Regions from separate parts of the Salinicoccus sp. ID82-1 genome, predicted to be linked through region 2. Evidence: riboswitches for the same ligand, from Rfam matches in the RefSeq annotation. Region 2 holds a riboswitch; the other holds the start of a gene.

Region 1 (8,249 bases), on a different contig from region 2:
GGATGGAAAATATCTGCTGACCGATCATAGAACCCGCGGAATAGAGTTCCCGGGCGGCAAGATCGAAGCAGGAGAAAGTCCCGAGGAAGCGCTGCACAGGGAAGTGTTCGAAGAGACGGGCGCGAGCCTTGATGCAGTCAAATACATCGGTGCGTATACTGTGCATGACGCAAAACCATTTGTTAAGGCTGTATTCTTTGCTGAAGTGAAGGATATATTCTTCATATGCGAATACAGCGAAACACACGGACCGGTCATCTACAGGACAATCGAGGAGATTCCGGAAGACAGGAGAAGCTTCCTGCTGGATGATGCCTGCATCGACTACTTGTATCAGATGAGCAGGAATGACGAATTTTTCAAATAAATGCGCCGGATATCAAATAGGATATCCGGCGCATTATTTTTATTCATCTAGAGTTTGAAGCCGCCTGTTTCAGCAATGCCTTCGGATTCAGCTCCGAACTTCTTGAAGTTTTCTATGAATGATTCTTTCAATTTATGGGCTTTTTCGTCATATGCTTCTTCGGAAACCCATGTATTGCGAGGGTTCAGAATTTCCTTTGGGACACCGGTAACGAAAGCCGGAATGCTCAGTCCGAACACGGAATCCTCTTCAAATGCATTGAGGGCGAGTTCTCCACTGATGGCTCTTCTTACCATGGAACGTGTATATTTAAGGTCCATGCGTTTGCCGACACCATATTCTCCACCGCTCCAGCCGGTGTTGACCAGATATACATCCACGCCATGCTCATCAATCAGATCGCCGAGCATGTTTGCATAGGTCGTTGCATGCAGTGGTAGGAAAGGGGAGCCGAAGCATGTTGAAAATACAGGCTGTGGTGACGTGATTCCGCGTTCCGTACCGGCAAGCTTCGATGTGAATCCGCTCAGGAAGTGGTACATCGCCTGTTCTTTGGTCAGCTTCGAAATCGGCGGGAGCACACCGAATGCATCTGCAGTCAGGAAGATGATTGTTGTCGGGTGTCCGGCTACGGATGGTATGCGTGCGTTGTCTATATGGTCGATCGGGTAGGCTGCACGTGTATTCTCAGTCAGCGACCCATCATCATAGTCCGGTACGCCTGCTTCATCCATGACGACATTTTCAAGTACAGAACCGAATTTGATGGCTTTGAAGATTTCGGGTTCCTTTTCGGGGGAAAGGTTGATCGTTTTTGCATAGCATCCGCCTTCGATATTGAAGACCCCGTCTTCATTCCAGCCGTGCTCGTCATCACCTATGAGTTCCCTTTGGGAATCGGCGGAAAGCGTCGTCTTGCCTGTGCCGGAAAGTCCGAAGAAAAGGGCGACGTCCTTGTTTTCTCCAACATTGGCGGAGCAGTGCATGCTCATGACACCCTGTTCGGGGAGGAGATAGTTCATGATGGAGAAGATGGATTTCTTCATTTCACCAGCATATTCGGTACCACCGATCAGTATGATGCCTTTCTCGAGTGAAACGATGATGAAAGCTTCCGATCCCGTCCCGTCAGTCGATGGGTCCGCTTTGAAAGTCGGCGCAGATACGATAGTGAACTGTGATTCGATATCAAGCGCCTCTTCCTTCGTTTCAGGTCGGATGAACATCGTACGTGCAAACATATTGTGCCAGCTGAACTCATTCACTACACTGAGATTGAGACGCGTCTTCTCATCCGCACCCGCATAGCCATTGAAAACAAAGATTTCTTCCTTTGATCCAAGGTGATCGATGACCTTCTCGAACAGGTTATCGAAAACTTCCTGTGAAATCGGCTGATTGACTTCTCCCCAGTCCACTTTGTTCTCGGATACTGCATCTTTGACAATGAAACGGTCTTTGGGGCTGCGACCGGTGTACTTGCCTGTCTCGGCACGCAAAGCACCTGTTTCCGTCAGTTTGCCTTCTTTTCTTTTCAAGGATTTTTCGACGAGTTGAGACACAGAAAGTTGGAAATGCGATGATTCTTTGGATACCAGATTCTGTATGAGTTCTGAGTGGTTTGTCATAATTTTTGCCCCCATTTTTATGTATTTAGCAAAGTAAATGATACTTTCACGAATTAGTATAACACATTGATAAATGTCGTAACATAATATTTACAAAATAATATCGCCTTGATTTGAATGCAATCATATAGTATATTATAGGGAAGTTATCTCTTATCAAGAGCCGGTGGAGGGAACATACCCGACGAAGCCCAGCAACCTCTTTTCTATAAAGAAAGGTGCTAAAGGATGCAGAAGTTATTCTGATCGATAAGGGGAAGAGCGAAGCCTTTTCTCGTATTATTGAGAAAAGGCTTTATTTTTTGGTAGCAGGAGATAGCTAATAATCATAAAGGAGAAATATTCAATGGCAGAACGCAGACTTTTCACTTCCGAATCCGTAACGGAAGGACATCCGGATAAGATTGCAGATCAGATTTCAGACGCCATTCTGGATGAAATACTAAAAGGGGACCAGCACGCAAGAGTTGCCTGTGAGACAGTTGTCAACACTGGTATGGCAATGATCGTTGGAGAGATAAGTACAAATACTTACGTCGATATCCCCAAAATAGTGAGGGAGACTGTCAAGGAGATCGGATATACCCGTGCCAAATACGGCTATGATTACAAGACGATGTCCGTATTGACGGGTATAGATGAACAGTCTTCGGATATTGCGCAAGGCGTGAATAATGCTGTCGAAACAAGGGAGACGGAAGCCGTTTCAACTGGTGCCGGCGACCAGGGGCTCATGTTCGGTTTCGCCTGCGACGAAACGGAGGAACTGATGCCACTGCCGATCTCATTGGCCCATAAATTATCAAGACGTCTGACACAGGTCAGAAAAGATGGAATCATCGACTACTTGAGACCGGACGGGAAGACGCAGGTCACTGTTGAGTATGACGAAAATAATGCAGTCAAAAGAGTGGATACCATCGTCATTTCATCACAGCACCATGAAGAAGTCGAAACGAAGACGCTCCAGGAGGACCTGATCACCCACGTCATCCAGGAAGTGGTGCCGGCAGAACTTCTTGATGAAAATACACGCTATATCATCAACCCGACAGGGCGTTTTGTCATCGGTGGACCTCAAGGAGATGCAGGATTGACCGGCAGGAAAATAATTGTAGATACCTACGGTGGTTATGCCCGCCATGGCGGTGGTGCTTTCAGCGGCAAGGACCCGACCAAGGTCGACCGTTCTGCAGCATATGCCGCACGTTATATTGCCAAAAACATAGTGGCAGCCGAAATTGCTTCCACATGCGAAATACAGCTTGCATATGCAATCGGAGTCAGTGAACCTGTGTCCATATCCGTGGATACTTTCGGTACTTCAGACTATAAGGAATCGGATATTGTCAATGTCATCCGTAGAACATTCAATCTATCTCCGGACGGCATCATAGAGATGCTTGATCTGCGCCGTCCAATCTATAAGAATACTGCAAGCTACGGCCACTTCGGCAGAGAAGACCATGATTTCCCCTGGGAAAGACTGGATAAGGCAGCCCGATTGAAAGAGGCGCTCTCAAGTCTCAAAGTAAACTAAAAAAAGTCCCGGACATTTGTCCGGGACTTTATATTGGATAAGAATTACTCTGACTCTTCAGATGTCTCTTCTTCCATTGTCATTTCTTCAGTAGTTTCCTCTTCCATTGTCTCTTCTTCCATAGTGCCTTCTTCTGTAGTTGCTTCTTCAGTGGATTCTTCACTACCGCCTCCGCCACATGCACCGAGTACGAGCACTGAAGCAAAGCCGCCTGCCATTAGATACTTTTTGAGTTCCATGATTATTCCTCCTAGTTTTTTAACTATAGGTTAATTGATGACACTCGCTATCTCTCTATCTATCTAGCAAGTTAATAACTTATTACCCATACGAAAAATAATAAAACATGCTGAAACCTATAAATTTTAATTAAGACCAAAAAAAATCACAATAATGGAAGTGGTACCAAATAGCGCTTACAAAAAATAATGAAAAAGCTTGGGGACATTTCCATCAAATTATTTGTTTTTGACCGTAAATGTATATTATTTTGATATAATGAACAAAGCTTCAAGCAAAACAGCTATTCTAATATGGAAGGATTTGAAACAAGGCATGAATACGGAAATCTTTACAGACCCGATTTTTATTGCACTGGCTGCACTGCTGCTCATTATTGCCATTGCTTTCCTGGTCTATTATTTAAAGCATAGAAATAAAGTCGATGCGCTTCAGAAGGACTATGCAAAAGAAAAGGAAAATCTGGTTGAAAAGTATGAATCGGATAATGAAACGCAGCGGCTGGAGCATAAAAAGGAAGTATCCACGCTGAATGAAAAATATCATGATGAAACAACACTGCTCAACAACAAGCTTTCAAGCCTTCGCCAGTTTACAGTGGACAAGGGGGAATATCTTACGGATCTGTCCCTGATCCAGCTGAAGGACCGCCTCGTTCGTAATGAAAAGATCAGGGAGACGGACATGTACATTCTGTCGAACGTCTATCTGCCATCCAGAAACTATACGAATACAAGAAAGATCGACCACCTGGTACTCACACGTACAGGCCTCTATCTGATCGATTCCAAGTACTGGAAAGGGCATATTCTTCACGGTGTGAGCGAAAGCAATTTCGAGGCGCTACCATACGTCGAGTCCTTCTTTGATCTGCTCGACCTGGACAAGTCCAAGGAACAGACCCTGATCTTCGAGAAAGACGATGAAAAGAACGTCTCGGTCAACTATTATAATGATACAATCGAAGAAACCAAAATTTCTGCAGAAAAGCTGAAGAACATTTTCAAGCTGCAGTATGACGTTGTTCCGATCATCTATTTCAATCCGCAGGATAATGGCAACTATTCGATCTCGAACTATTCCACTGATCCATCTATCAAAGTGCTCGTCGGTGAAGAGGAGCTTGAAAACTTCTTCATGAAGTATGTTTTCCATGGCCGTTTCCAGTATACGGTCAAGGATCTCGACGAGATTGCAGAAGCAATCTTCCAATTGAATCCATAAGCCAATTCTTTGTTTTAATGAAAGAAAAGCCCTATAATTTTTTTATAGGGCTTTTTATCCATTCAAAGGAGGCGTCATGATGTCTGAAGAAATCGTGGTACTGAATCCTGCAACCGGTGAAGAGGTTGATCGGATCAGAAAGGATAGCAAAGAGGATATCGAGAAGAAGATCGACAAGGCACATGAAATGTTCAAGCAGTATAAAAAGAAGAACGCATATGACCGCAGTGCACTGATGGTCAGATGGGCAGCGCTCATCCGGGAGAACAAGGATGAGATTGCCGAACTGATTACGAAGGAAAATGGTAAGCCGATCAAGGAAGCCGCAGGAGAAGTGGAGTATGCGTGCAGTTATATCGACTACTATGCCGAAGAAGGCAAAAGAGTGTACGGACGTACAATTCCCCAGCACGAAGATGATGTGCGGCTCGTTGTGACGAAGCAGCCGATCGGTGTTGTTGCTGCCATTACACCGTGGAACTTCCCGGTGGCCATGATGGCAAGGAAGGCGGCACCTGCAGTGGCAGCCGGCTGTACATTCCTGGTAAAGCCGGCAAGTGAAACGCCGCTGTCAGCAATGAGATTCCTCGATCTTGCACTTGAAGCAGGATTTGAAGAAGGTGTCATCCAGTACGTTACAGCATCCGGCAAGGAAGCAGGGGAAGTATTCGCAAAATCTGAAAAGGTCATGAAACTGACATTCACCGGCTCGACTGCCGTCGGCAAGACGCTGATGGAGGGTGCGGCTTCTACAGTAAAGAATATTACGATGGAGCTTGGTGGACACGCACCACTTGTCGTCCATAAGGATGCAGATCTTGATGTGGCAGTGGAACATGCCATTGCAGCCAAGTTCAGAAATTCCGGTCAGACGTGCGTATGTGCCAACAGATTCTACGTACATGAAGATATTGCAGAAGCGTTCAGTGAAAAGTTTGCGGAGCAGGTGAAGTCCCTCAAAGTCGGCAACGGCATGGATGAAGATGTCAAAATTGGACCGATGATCAATGAGGATGGCTATGACAAGGTCATTGAACACATCAATGATGCGAAGGATAAAGGCGGCCAGATCATTGCAGGCGGCGAAGGCAATAAGGACGCCGGATACTTCATCGAACCGACTGTCATTACAGGAGCAACGGATGACATGATCATCATGAATGAAGAGACATTCGGTCCCGTCGCACCCATCCAGACATTCACGGATCTTGATGAAGCGATAGAGAAGGCGAATGATACCGAATATGGTCTCGCAGCCTACTTTTTCACTGAAAGCTATCGTGATGGCATCAGACTGCAGGAAGGCCTGAACTTCGGTGTACTCGGCTGGAACAACGGCAAACCAAGTGCAGCGCACATTCCATTTGGTGGACTGAAGGAAAGCGGCATCGGCCGTGAAGGCGGACCGGAAGGTATCGAACCTTATCTGGAAACAAAAATCACTTCAATGAAAATATAGAAACATATAGAACAAGTAGAGGCCGCAACGCTTTGTTGCGGCCTCTATTCATGCAGCGATGGATACACCGATCAGCAGTCCGAGCGAAAGCGAGACCAGGCAGAAGAAAAACATCATGAAAGTGTACTTGATCAGTTTCCTGTATTCCCTCTGCTCAAACAGTTTCAGCTGTTCGACGGTGAAAGCGGAGTAGGTCGTGAAACCGCCGAGAAAGCCGAATATGATCATGAAATATAGGGAAGTGCCCTGAATGATCAGAGGCATGGAAATTCCCATGCAAAGGGCTCCTGTAGTGTTCACAGTAAATGCGGCATAGGGCAGGCTGAAGCGTTCAAAAATCCGAAGAGAGGAAATAAAACCCCTCAAGGATGCACCGGCAGCTGCACCAAGTGAGATGAGAAGAATATTGATCATCGCTTCGCTCCACCTGCCTTCCATCCGAGCAGTATCATGGATAGGCCACCGAACATGTTGATGGCGCCATAGACTGTAAATATCAGGTAGTCACCAGTCGAAAGCAATACGTACTGTTCATAGGTCAGCAGTGAAAAGGTGGTGAAGCTGCCAAGCAGACCGGTTATCAGGAAATCCTGAAAGTAGCCGGTCGGTCCCTTAAATTTGGATAGTACAGCCCCTGCAGCAAAAGCACCGAACATATTCACGGCCAATGTGCCGATGAAAAAGGGAAGCATCATGGAAGCTGCTGCCACGGAAATGGCAAAGCGGAGACTGGCACCGATCATGGCACCGAGCGATATGCATATGTATTTTTTCAAACTTCACCCTCCGTCAATATAATCTGGTAGCATGCAAAATTCTTTAAATATCCCTATAATGTTATCATATACTTACAATTGGAGAGAATATCAAAATGGATTATCAGCGCAAAATAGCAATTATAGGCGGAGGGTTTGCAGGCATCTCCATCTTGAACCACCTTGTAGACAGCACAGCCTATGATGAGGAATTGAATATCGATATATATGATAGGGAGCAGATGATGGGTAATGGCCATGCATATCAGGAAGATAGCATGCACCTGCTCCTTAATATACCAACTGAAGCCATGGTCTTTGACGACAGTTCACCAAGTTTCAAGAACTGGCTTGTGACAAATGGCTATTCTGCAGATACGTATGTGAGCAGGGCTCTGTTTGGCAGATATTTGAGAGACAGGCTGGGTGTGCTGTGTACAACGCATGAACATATCACCTTGAACTATTCGATGATCAATGATCTTCAGTATGACTCAACAACAAAACATTTCACCCTTCATGTGGAAGATGAAAAGAAAACATATACACATGTTTTCCTGACAGTGGGCCAGCTCGGATATGATGACCCCTATGACTTGAAGGGGACTCCAAACTACATCCATGACCCATATCCGGTCGAAGAGAAATTGCCGAAATCTGGAGAAATGTTAGTAGGCATCATCGGTTCCGGACTTTCTGCAATCGACTGCATCCGCTATCTGATGCTTGAGACCGATGCAAAGGAAGTATATGCATTTTCCAGAAGTGGGGAAATGCCGTCGGTGAGGGGGCCATATAGAGAAGTGGAGTTGCAGTTTTTCACTTATGATCGGCTGCATGAAAAGATTCATAATGAAGAAATCAGCTTTTCAGAAGTCAAAGCACTGTTCATGAAAGAGCTGGCCTACCAGGGCATCGATTGGAGACTATTCTATCGGCGGACAGGGAACGCGATACAGGACCTCGAATACGACCTTGAACATTCCGGAGCGGTCGGCCAGCTGCAGTATGCAATATCGAAAGCGAATCCGATATT
Region 2 (8,249 bases):
CATTGAAACATATCTGATTCCGATCAGATGATGGAGATTGAAATGCCCGACTGTATTGTTTGTCGTTTTTCAGGGTAGCCACTTAAAAAGGAAGGTGAGACTCATGAAATATGATGCCAAAGAAATTACAGCATTTTTTCAGACACTCGACCGCAGCAGGTTTATGGACCGGCATAAGGAACAGGCGGAAATGGATATGCCTTTCTCCATCGGTCATGGTCAGACGATATCCCAGCCTTCCCTCGTACTTGCAATGACCATCCGCCTCGAGCTTGGAACAGACCAAAGGGTGCTTGAGATCGGAACCGGCTCCGGCTTCCAGACAGCACTTCTCGCCAAGTTTTCAAATGAAGTGTATACCGTTGAAAGAATCAGAGCACTTCATGAAAGTGCCAAAGAAAAACTGGCGGCAGAGGGATTTTCCAATATCCACTTCCACTATGGTGATGGCAATCTCGGCTGGGAGGAACATGCGCCCTATGACCGGATCATGGTGACTGCGGCCGCCAAGGAACTCCCCGCTGCCCTCGTCCGTCAGCTCTCACCCGGTGGAAAGATGATCATTCCCATCGGTGATACTTTCGCCCAGGACCTCCAGCTGGTCGAAAAGGATCCACATGGCAAAATTCGGACTTCATCCATCGAGCAGGTAAGATTTGTCGGAATGAAGGACGACAAGGCCTGAGGGCTTTGTAGCAAGTGGATAAAAGCAAACCTCATCCTGTGGATGAGGTTATAGACTGTAGACAAAGTCATTATAAAATGACATGTCTTCAGTCTTTTTTTTGGGATTGGGCGGGGTGGGGTGGGGTGATGGCATCAACTCACCATCGTAGGCGGTGCCATGGCAAGTTAGGAGATTAATTCACCATCGCGGGCGGTGCCATGGCAAGTTGGAGGGCCAACCTCATTCCCACTCGCCCACCCCCAACAAACCTGAAACGCCATTGACGATGACCGAGTTTTCATTCACTTTCTCGACTTTGCCTCTCATATCATCAAATTCCACGATATTTCCGACTTTCGCTGCTCTTATTTCTACTTCCTCAAACCTCATTCTGTGGATGAGGTTTTTAACTGCCATCGATTATTTCGATGCAGAAACCGATGTCTTTGTCACCGCTTCAAGCTCGCTTTTCAGGAACTTTGCAAGTTCAAGCATGCCGAACTGGCCCGCTTCCGCTTCTGCATCGCTGTTATAGTTTGTATTCGTATTGATATCGTAAGTGTAGATGTTTCCTGCCTCATCCTGGATGAATTCGATGCCTGCGACCTGGATGTCATTGGATTTCAGGACCTGCCTGTATTTCTCGAGTACAGGGTGGTCGAAGTCCTGGACGATTCTGAACTTCGGCGTCTCGGCAGGTGCACTGTCTGCCGGGCAGAACAGATCCTCGATCGAGCATGTATCTGCAGGGCATAGTTCAAACCCTTCCGACGTATCGACACGGACGGCATAGACAAATTCACCGCCAACAAACTCACAGCGCGTAATGAAGGATTCCGGAGACTTGATGTAGTCCTGGAGCAGCGTCACGCCATCGACCGGCGCCTCGAACGCATCACTCTCTACATATCTTTCGAGTACCTCGATGGAATCGAACAGCTGGACACCAAGACCCTTTCCAGCACGGTTGTGCTTTGTGATGAAGGACTGACCTTCGAACTGCCTTGCAGCTTCAAGTATCTGGTCCTTTCCGACTGCAGCGACGGTTTTCGGTGTCTTTACACCATGCTCCTCGAGTTCCAGGTACTGCAGCACCTTGCTCACCTCAAGCTGAAGTGCCCGGCTGCCATTGATGACCGTACGACCATGATGCTCAAGCCATGCCAATACAGCATTGGAAAGTTCAGGTGCATAGCGGTTGCCGCGTGTATGTGACGAGGCACTCATCCTGTTGTAGAAGATGCCTTCAGGCGGTGTGGCTGTCAGATCCACCGTACCTTGAGACAGCTGCCAGTCCTCATAGGGCAGCCCCAGTTCATCGAGACGTCTGAAAAGATGTTCTGTCCATTCCGGATTTTCATGCAGTACATATATTTTAGCCATAGTCATTCCTCCTGCTTTGTCTATCTCCTACTGCTCGCAACTCTATCCTTTCCATCACCTGTTCCGCAACCGCTTAACCATCTATAAAAATAGAAGCCCTTTTCGGATAAGAAAAGAGCTTCCTGCAATTCATCTCTTCTCATCTTCCAGGCGTGCACCTGATGGAATTGGCACAGTGTTCAAAGAACCCGCTGCCGAAGCGTCATAGGGCCATCTCCCTCAGCTTCTCTGGATAAGAATTAAATTCATATTAAATTAGTAGGTTAATGGATATGATAAAGCAGAAAGAATTATCTGTCAATAGTTCAGCTTCTATAATAATACACTACGAGCTGTGTCCGGTCGCGCAGTTCGAGTTTGTTGAGCATCTGGGAAATGTAGTTCCTGACCGTCCCCTCGCTCAGGTACAGTTTTTCTGAAATCTCCTTGTTGCTGAGTCCTTCTGCAACAAGCTCCAGTATTTCACACTCCCGCTTTGATAGTGCCTCCATCGCCTTGAAATGGGATTTCGTCGCCATGCTTTTTACAATATCGCTGTCAAATACCATGTTGCCGGAAGCGACTGCCTGGATAGCAGGAAGAATGCCCTTGAAATTATCCTTCAAAAGATACCCCTTGCAGCCGATCTTCAGTGCTTCATGGATGTACGCATCATCTTTGAAAGTCGTGATCAGGAGAATATTGGCATCCGCCCACTGCTCAAGTATTTTTCGGCTCGCTTCCAGCCCTGTTACACCATCCATTCTGATATCCGTCATAAGTAGATCGGGCTGATACTGTCTATACAGCTCAATCGCCTCCTCCCCGCTACGGCCCGTTGCGGCAACGGTATAGCCGGAACCTTCGAGAATGGTACTGAGAGCGCTGACCACCAGTGCATCATCATCCACTATGATTATGTTCATCTCTCTCCCCCTCCTTATATAATGTGATGTGGATTGAAAACCCGCCCTCATGGAATGTATTGAAGATGCCGTTGTACTTCCCGACCACTTCCTGCATGGCAAGCAACCCCATCCCCTTCTTCACTGCAGGACGTTCCGACCCGTCATCTTTAATGGAGATTATGATGACATCCTTCTGTTCCCTGATTGCGATTCTGACGTTCTCGGCATCCGAATGCTTTCTGATGTTGGTCAGCGATTCCTTGATGATGCTCAATATATCCATCTTCATTTCATGGTCGAGAGCGGAAGTGACGTCATATCTCAGTCGTATGTGATACCGGTCCATCTCCTTGATGTAGTCACTGATCCTTGCCTCAAGGTCAATCGAGGTTTCATACAGCTGATGGATGCTTGTCCGTATATCGTCCATGCCGCCCTTCAGACGCTCCTGCAGCAGTTGAAGAGACTGCTTTATCTTTGCTTCATCCTTTATGTATTGGAGGGATTCTATCAGCAGGATGCTTGTACTGAGTGAGTGGCCGAGCGCGTCATGCATTTCCCGTGCGATACGGTTGCGCTCATTAAGCCCCGCCATATGAACATCCTTCTCGTGATTTTTAAGCAGTTCATTATGCTGCCGTCTAAGCAGCAGGTTGTCGCTCGTCAGCTGATCCCTTATTTTCCGGTTCTCCCTTTCATATGAATCAAGCCTTGCCCTCAGATAGCTCATGTAGAGGACGAAGAGTGCAATCATCAGTAGGATGACCTCCGCTTCGATGAAAAGGAGGACCAGCGTGGCGAAGGCAATACCTCCATATCTTACTGCGACCACCAGTGTGAACAGCGGCATATAGAATATCCACTCTGTGCTTGCGAAGATGAAGACCAGATAGACTGCTGATACGGCAAGCACACTGTAGCGGTATTCAAACACATCCACAATGAAGAACAGGATGAAGGCAAGCAGCGCGATCACGAGGCTCGGCTCGTCAATGGTGATGAAGTAGTACGCCGTGAGAATAAAATAAAGAACCATCTTTTCCATTACATTTATCAGGCCAGCCACCCCCATTCATGACAGATGTCATGTGCAGTCATTATTCTATACACTAACGCAGAACTTAATAACAGTATAAACTGAAAGCATCAATCAATACAGGGGGATATTGCCATGATCAGAATGGAGAACGTCGTCAAAAGATATAATGAGCTGATCGCACTGGACCATTTTTCTTTTGCAGCAAAAGAAGGAGAAATCATCGGACTGCTCGGTCCGAATGGATGCGGCAAGACGACTGCAATCAACTGCATGCTGTCACTACTTACTTTCGACAAAGGAGAAATCGAGATATTCGGCCAGCAGGTGCATCCGAACAACAATGCGGTCAAAAGCCGAATCGGCATCGTACCCCAGGAGCTGGCCATCTTCGACAAGCTGAATGTCTACGAGAACATCGACTTCTACTGTGGACTCTATGTGACGGACCGCAAGAAACGCAAGGTGCTTGTTGAGGAGGCGATCGAGTTTGTGGATCTCGGCAAGTACCGCAAGTTCGTTCCAAAGAAGTTGAGCGGCGGCCTGAAACGACGCCTCAACATTGCCTGTGGAATCGCGCATAAGCCGGCGCTTCTGTTCATGGATGAGCCTACGGTCGCAGTCGACGCACAGAGCAGAAACTTCATACTGGAAGGCATACGTAAAATGAAAGCCCAGGGAACGACCATCATCTATACAACCCACTACCTGGAAGAGGCCGAGCAGCTGTGCGACCGCATGGTCATCATGGATTCCGGTCGTAATATTGCTTCCGGTACTGTCCATGAGCTGCAGAACACAATCTCCACGCAAGAACGGATTGAAGTCGGCTTCATTACAGAAGATCAGACAATCGAGGCACAGCTTGAAGAGCTGCCCCACGTCGTAAAGGTGACAAAAAGAAATGGAAACTACCTGATCCATTTTGAAAAGCAGGAGAACAATCTGCCGGATCTCATCAAGTTCATGGAATCAAGAGGTATGAGCTATACGGAGCTTTCAAGTGAGCGGTCGACACTGAGTGACATCTTTCTCGAACTCACAGGAAAGGAGCTGAGGGACTGATGGTGATTCTACGCATGATCAGATACTTGATCAGTATCAATTTCAAGGACTTCGGCTACTGGTTCTGGACTTTATGCTATCCGCTCCTGATGTGCGGACTGTTCACAATGACCACATCGAGTATGGGTGGTACGGAAATCGAAGACATAGAAGTCGGTATCGAACCCGGGCATCCCGTGACGGAAGTGCTCGGCACCATCGATTTCATCGTTCTCACGGAGCTTGGTGAAAGCGAGGCTGTGGACAGGATGAAAGCAGGCGAGATGGCCGGCTACGTGCATGGCAGCACTGAACTTGAACTGCTCGTGACAGAGACGGGCATCAACCAGACGATTCTCCAGTCGGTGCTGGATCAGATCAGGAATGTCAGCGCGTCCGGCATCCCTTTCCAAAATTTCGACTATGATCAGGAGTACATCATTCCGAACAGCCAGAATGCTGAACCGGAAACCGTACTGTTCTATGCATTGATCAGCATGATCTCCATCTACGGCATGTTTTCGGCCATCGAATTCGTTTCAACAGTGCAGCCGAACTTGAGCCTGATGGGCGCACGATTCTCAGCCAGCCCATACAGCAAATACAAATTCCTCTTTTCAAGTGTCGCCAGCTCTCTGCTGCTGAATGTACTATCCAATACAGTTGTCCTCTCGGCCATCGCCATATTCTATCAGATGTCGCTCTTCACCGAGCTGTGGTCGACCCTTCTGTTGATTTTCATTGCCAACATGACCGGAATCGGCCTTGGACTGTTCATCGGTCTGATTCCAGGCATCAATGCCAATATCAAAACGACCTTTGCAGTCATCTTCATGATTACTCTGTCGTTCCTGGCCGGGCTGATGGGTCCCGAAATCAGAACAATCATCGGTGAAAATATGCCGTGGCTGAACACCTTGAACCCGCTTGCCAGAATGACGGATACGATGTACAGGATCAACTTCCTCGGCAACTACAGTGACTACCTGCCAACAATCGGTCTGCTCCTGGCATATGCACTGCTGCTCTTTGGCGTGACACTACTTGTATTGAGGAGGAAACAATATGACAGTATTTAAATCCATACTCCTCCACTTCTGGAAGTATAAGTACCTGATGCTGATTTTTCTGACCGCCTTTTTCATCTTTGCATTCGGATTTTCACAGAACAGCGGCCGTCAGACTTATGAAAGTGAAGCGCTCGACCTGAAAGTCATCGACCAGAGCCGCAGTGAAATCAGCAGAGGATTCATAGACTACCTCTCTTCGGACAATACTGTGGAGGTGGTGGATGACAGTACGGATCTTGGCGCACTCGAAGAAGAGATATTTCTTGGTATCAGTGACGGCATCATTCGAATACCTTCCAATCTCGAAGAACGGCTTGCCGATGCCGCACCGGCTGTCGAAGTCATCAGCGATCAGAGGGGCATGGCTCATCTGCAGATTGAAAACGTTGTGAACCGCTATTTCATCTTCCTGGACGCTGAACAATCGACTTCCAGTGAAGTGGACATCGAACAGATGAACGCACTCCTTGCGGATGGAGTTCCCGTAGAGCTTCACGAGTCTGTGGATGTCGCCTCCCAGAACAACTTCAGCTATATGAGTACCTTCATCAGCTTCGCAGGCTACTGGATCATGCTTTTCCTGCTCATCATCGTCGGCAACGTCATGTCCGAGTTCAATACGACAGAACTGAGACAGCGTATCGACGTCTCCCCTATGCCGACCCGGACTCTGATGGTCCAGATGATTTCGGCACAGACAGTCATCGGACTGTTCGTTGTATGTTTCATGCTTTCTGGTGGCATCATGCTGAGAGCAGGACATCTTGAAGGGATACCGCTTGTAAAGATGTTCATTGCACTTGTGCTGATTACATCATTCACCTTGTCCATCCACTATGTCATCGGAGCTCTGACGACGAACAAGTTCATCATAAACGGTCTCGCCAACTTCCTTGCCATCGGCATGGCCTTCATGTCCGGCATCATGGTCCCGCTTGAAATCATGGGAGAGACGGCTCAGAATATTGCACACTACCTGCCGCTCTACCATTTCACCCAGATTTACGCAGAACCGGATATTTCATGGACTGACAGCAGCTTTCCGATATTGATTGTCGTCCTTTATACAGCGGCATTCCTGATTATCGGGATGATTCTCGAGAACAAGAAGAAAATCGCTTCATAGACAATGAACGCCCCTGGAGCTTTGCTCCAGGGGCGTTCATTCTACTGTTGTACTGCTTCGGGCAATTCTATCTCACCTACATCATTGAAGGATGTGAACTCGACATCTCCGGAGAGTTCATATGTACCTTCCGCGTCTTCACCTTGCGCTTCATAAGTGATCGACTGGATGAGTGAATCGTCTTTGCCGACAACAATTTCTACATCGTTCTCCACTTTTGAAGTATCGATATTTCCGAATTCCACTGCAAACAGTTCTTCGAACGTTTCAAACACTTCGTTGCTCTGTCCTTCAAGCGTATAGATCACCTGGTCTCCATTTTCCTCCGATTCAAGTTCACTCTTGATATCGGCAAATGACAGGATTGCGTTCCTGTAGGTGACGTGATAGAGCTGATCCACATTGACCGAATCGGATATGTCGATCCAATCCGTACCATTATTGTAGAATGTCGTCCCATTCTTTGAGATTGTACGGTCCTCACCTTCAGACATCAGATGAAGGGATGGTGGTTCTTCATCCTTGAACCTTACCTCCGCTTCGAGCATTTCAGGCTGTCCGCCATCGACAACAGCAGTAAGGTCAAGTGTCGCCTGATAGCTTTCGATCGTCTCGGCCTGCTCGAGAATCGCCGACAGCGACGCATCGTCCGTCTCTATTTCCGAGAGCTGCCTGTCTTCCGTTTCCGCTGTCGCTGTTTCGGTTGTTTCCTGTGCCGCTTCACCTGATGTCTCCTCTATATCACCCTGCTGTGCATCCTCCTGGCAGCCGGCAAGAATGGCCGTTGCCGCCACGGTGGCAAGCAGATACTTTGGTACATTCATATTTCCTTACTCCTTAGAACGCTGATTTCCATAAATCATATCACGATTTTTTTCAATTCACTAATAATATGCTAGTAGCCCGCGCGCCTTCTCGGTGTTTTTCGAGCCTGGCTGCGCATTTCCCTGAATCGGCTGAATGTGTAGAGCGCAAGCCCGCCCCATATGAAGATATAGGCAACGGTATGGATATCCGTAAAGGCCTCTCCATACAT

Evidence for each region. Region 2 has a riboswitch for S-adenosylmethionine ahead of J4760_RS07405 (ATP-grasp domain-containing protein). Riboswitches for the same ligand answer to the same signal wherever they lie in the genome.
Region 1: another riboswitch for S-adenosylmethionine. It lies ahead of metK (methionine adenosyltransferase); the one in region 2 lies ahead of J4760_RS07405 (ATP-grasp domain-containing protein).

Annotation. Positions count from the first base shown of each region.
Region 1 covers NZ_JAGFLY010000001.1:953,487-961,735, reverse strand. The annotation lists gene J4760_RS04970 (NUDIX domain-containing protein) at 1-367, shown strand, start outside; gene pckA (phosphoenolpyruvate carboxykinase (ATP)) at 415-1,995, opposite strand; SAM riboswitch class I at 2,146-2,251, shown strand; gene metK (methionine adenosyltransferase) at 2,342-3,535, shown strand; gene J4760_RS04955 (hypothetical protein) at 3,580-3,774, opposite strand; gene J4760_RS04950 (nuclease-related domain-containing protein) at 4,091-4,999, shown strand; gene J4760_RS04945 (NAD-dependent succinate-semialdehyde dehydrogenase) at 5,079-6,458, shown strand; gene J4760_RS04940 (fluoride efflux transporter FluC) at 6,507-6,872, opposite strand; gene J4760_RS04935 (fluoride efflux transporter FluC) at 6,869-7,234, opposite strand; gene J4760_RS04930 (FAD/NAD(P)-binding protein) at 7,330-8,249, shown strand, end outside.
Region 2 covers NZ_JAGFLY010000002.1:398,799-407,047, reverse strand. The annotation lists gene J4760_RS07420 (VOC family protein) at 1-31, shown strand, start outside; gene J4760_RS07415 (protein-L-isoaspartate(D-aspartate) O-methyltransferase) at 104-685, shown strand; partial or broken gene J4760_RS07410 (DUF2187 family protein) at 947-1,057, opposite strand; gene J4760_RS07405 (ATP-grasp domain-containing protein) at 1,088-2,050, opposite strand; SAM riboswitch class I at 2,187-2,289, opposite strand; gene J4760_RS07400 (response regulator transcription factor) at 2,356-2,955, opposite strand; gene J4760_RS07395 (sensor histidine kinase) at 2,933-3,982, opposite strand; gene J4760_RS07390 (ABC transporter ATP-binding protein) at 4,109-5,038, shown strand; gene J4760_RS07385 (ABC transporter permease) at 5,038-6,096, shown strand; gene J4760_RS07380 (ABC transporter permease) at 6,083-7,213, shown strand; gene J4760_RS07375 (hypothetical protein) at 7,255-8,037, opposite strand; gene rarD (EamA family transporter RarD) at 8,109-8,249, opposite strand, start outside.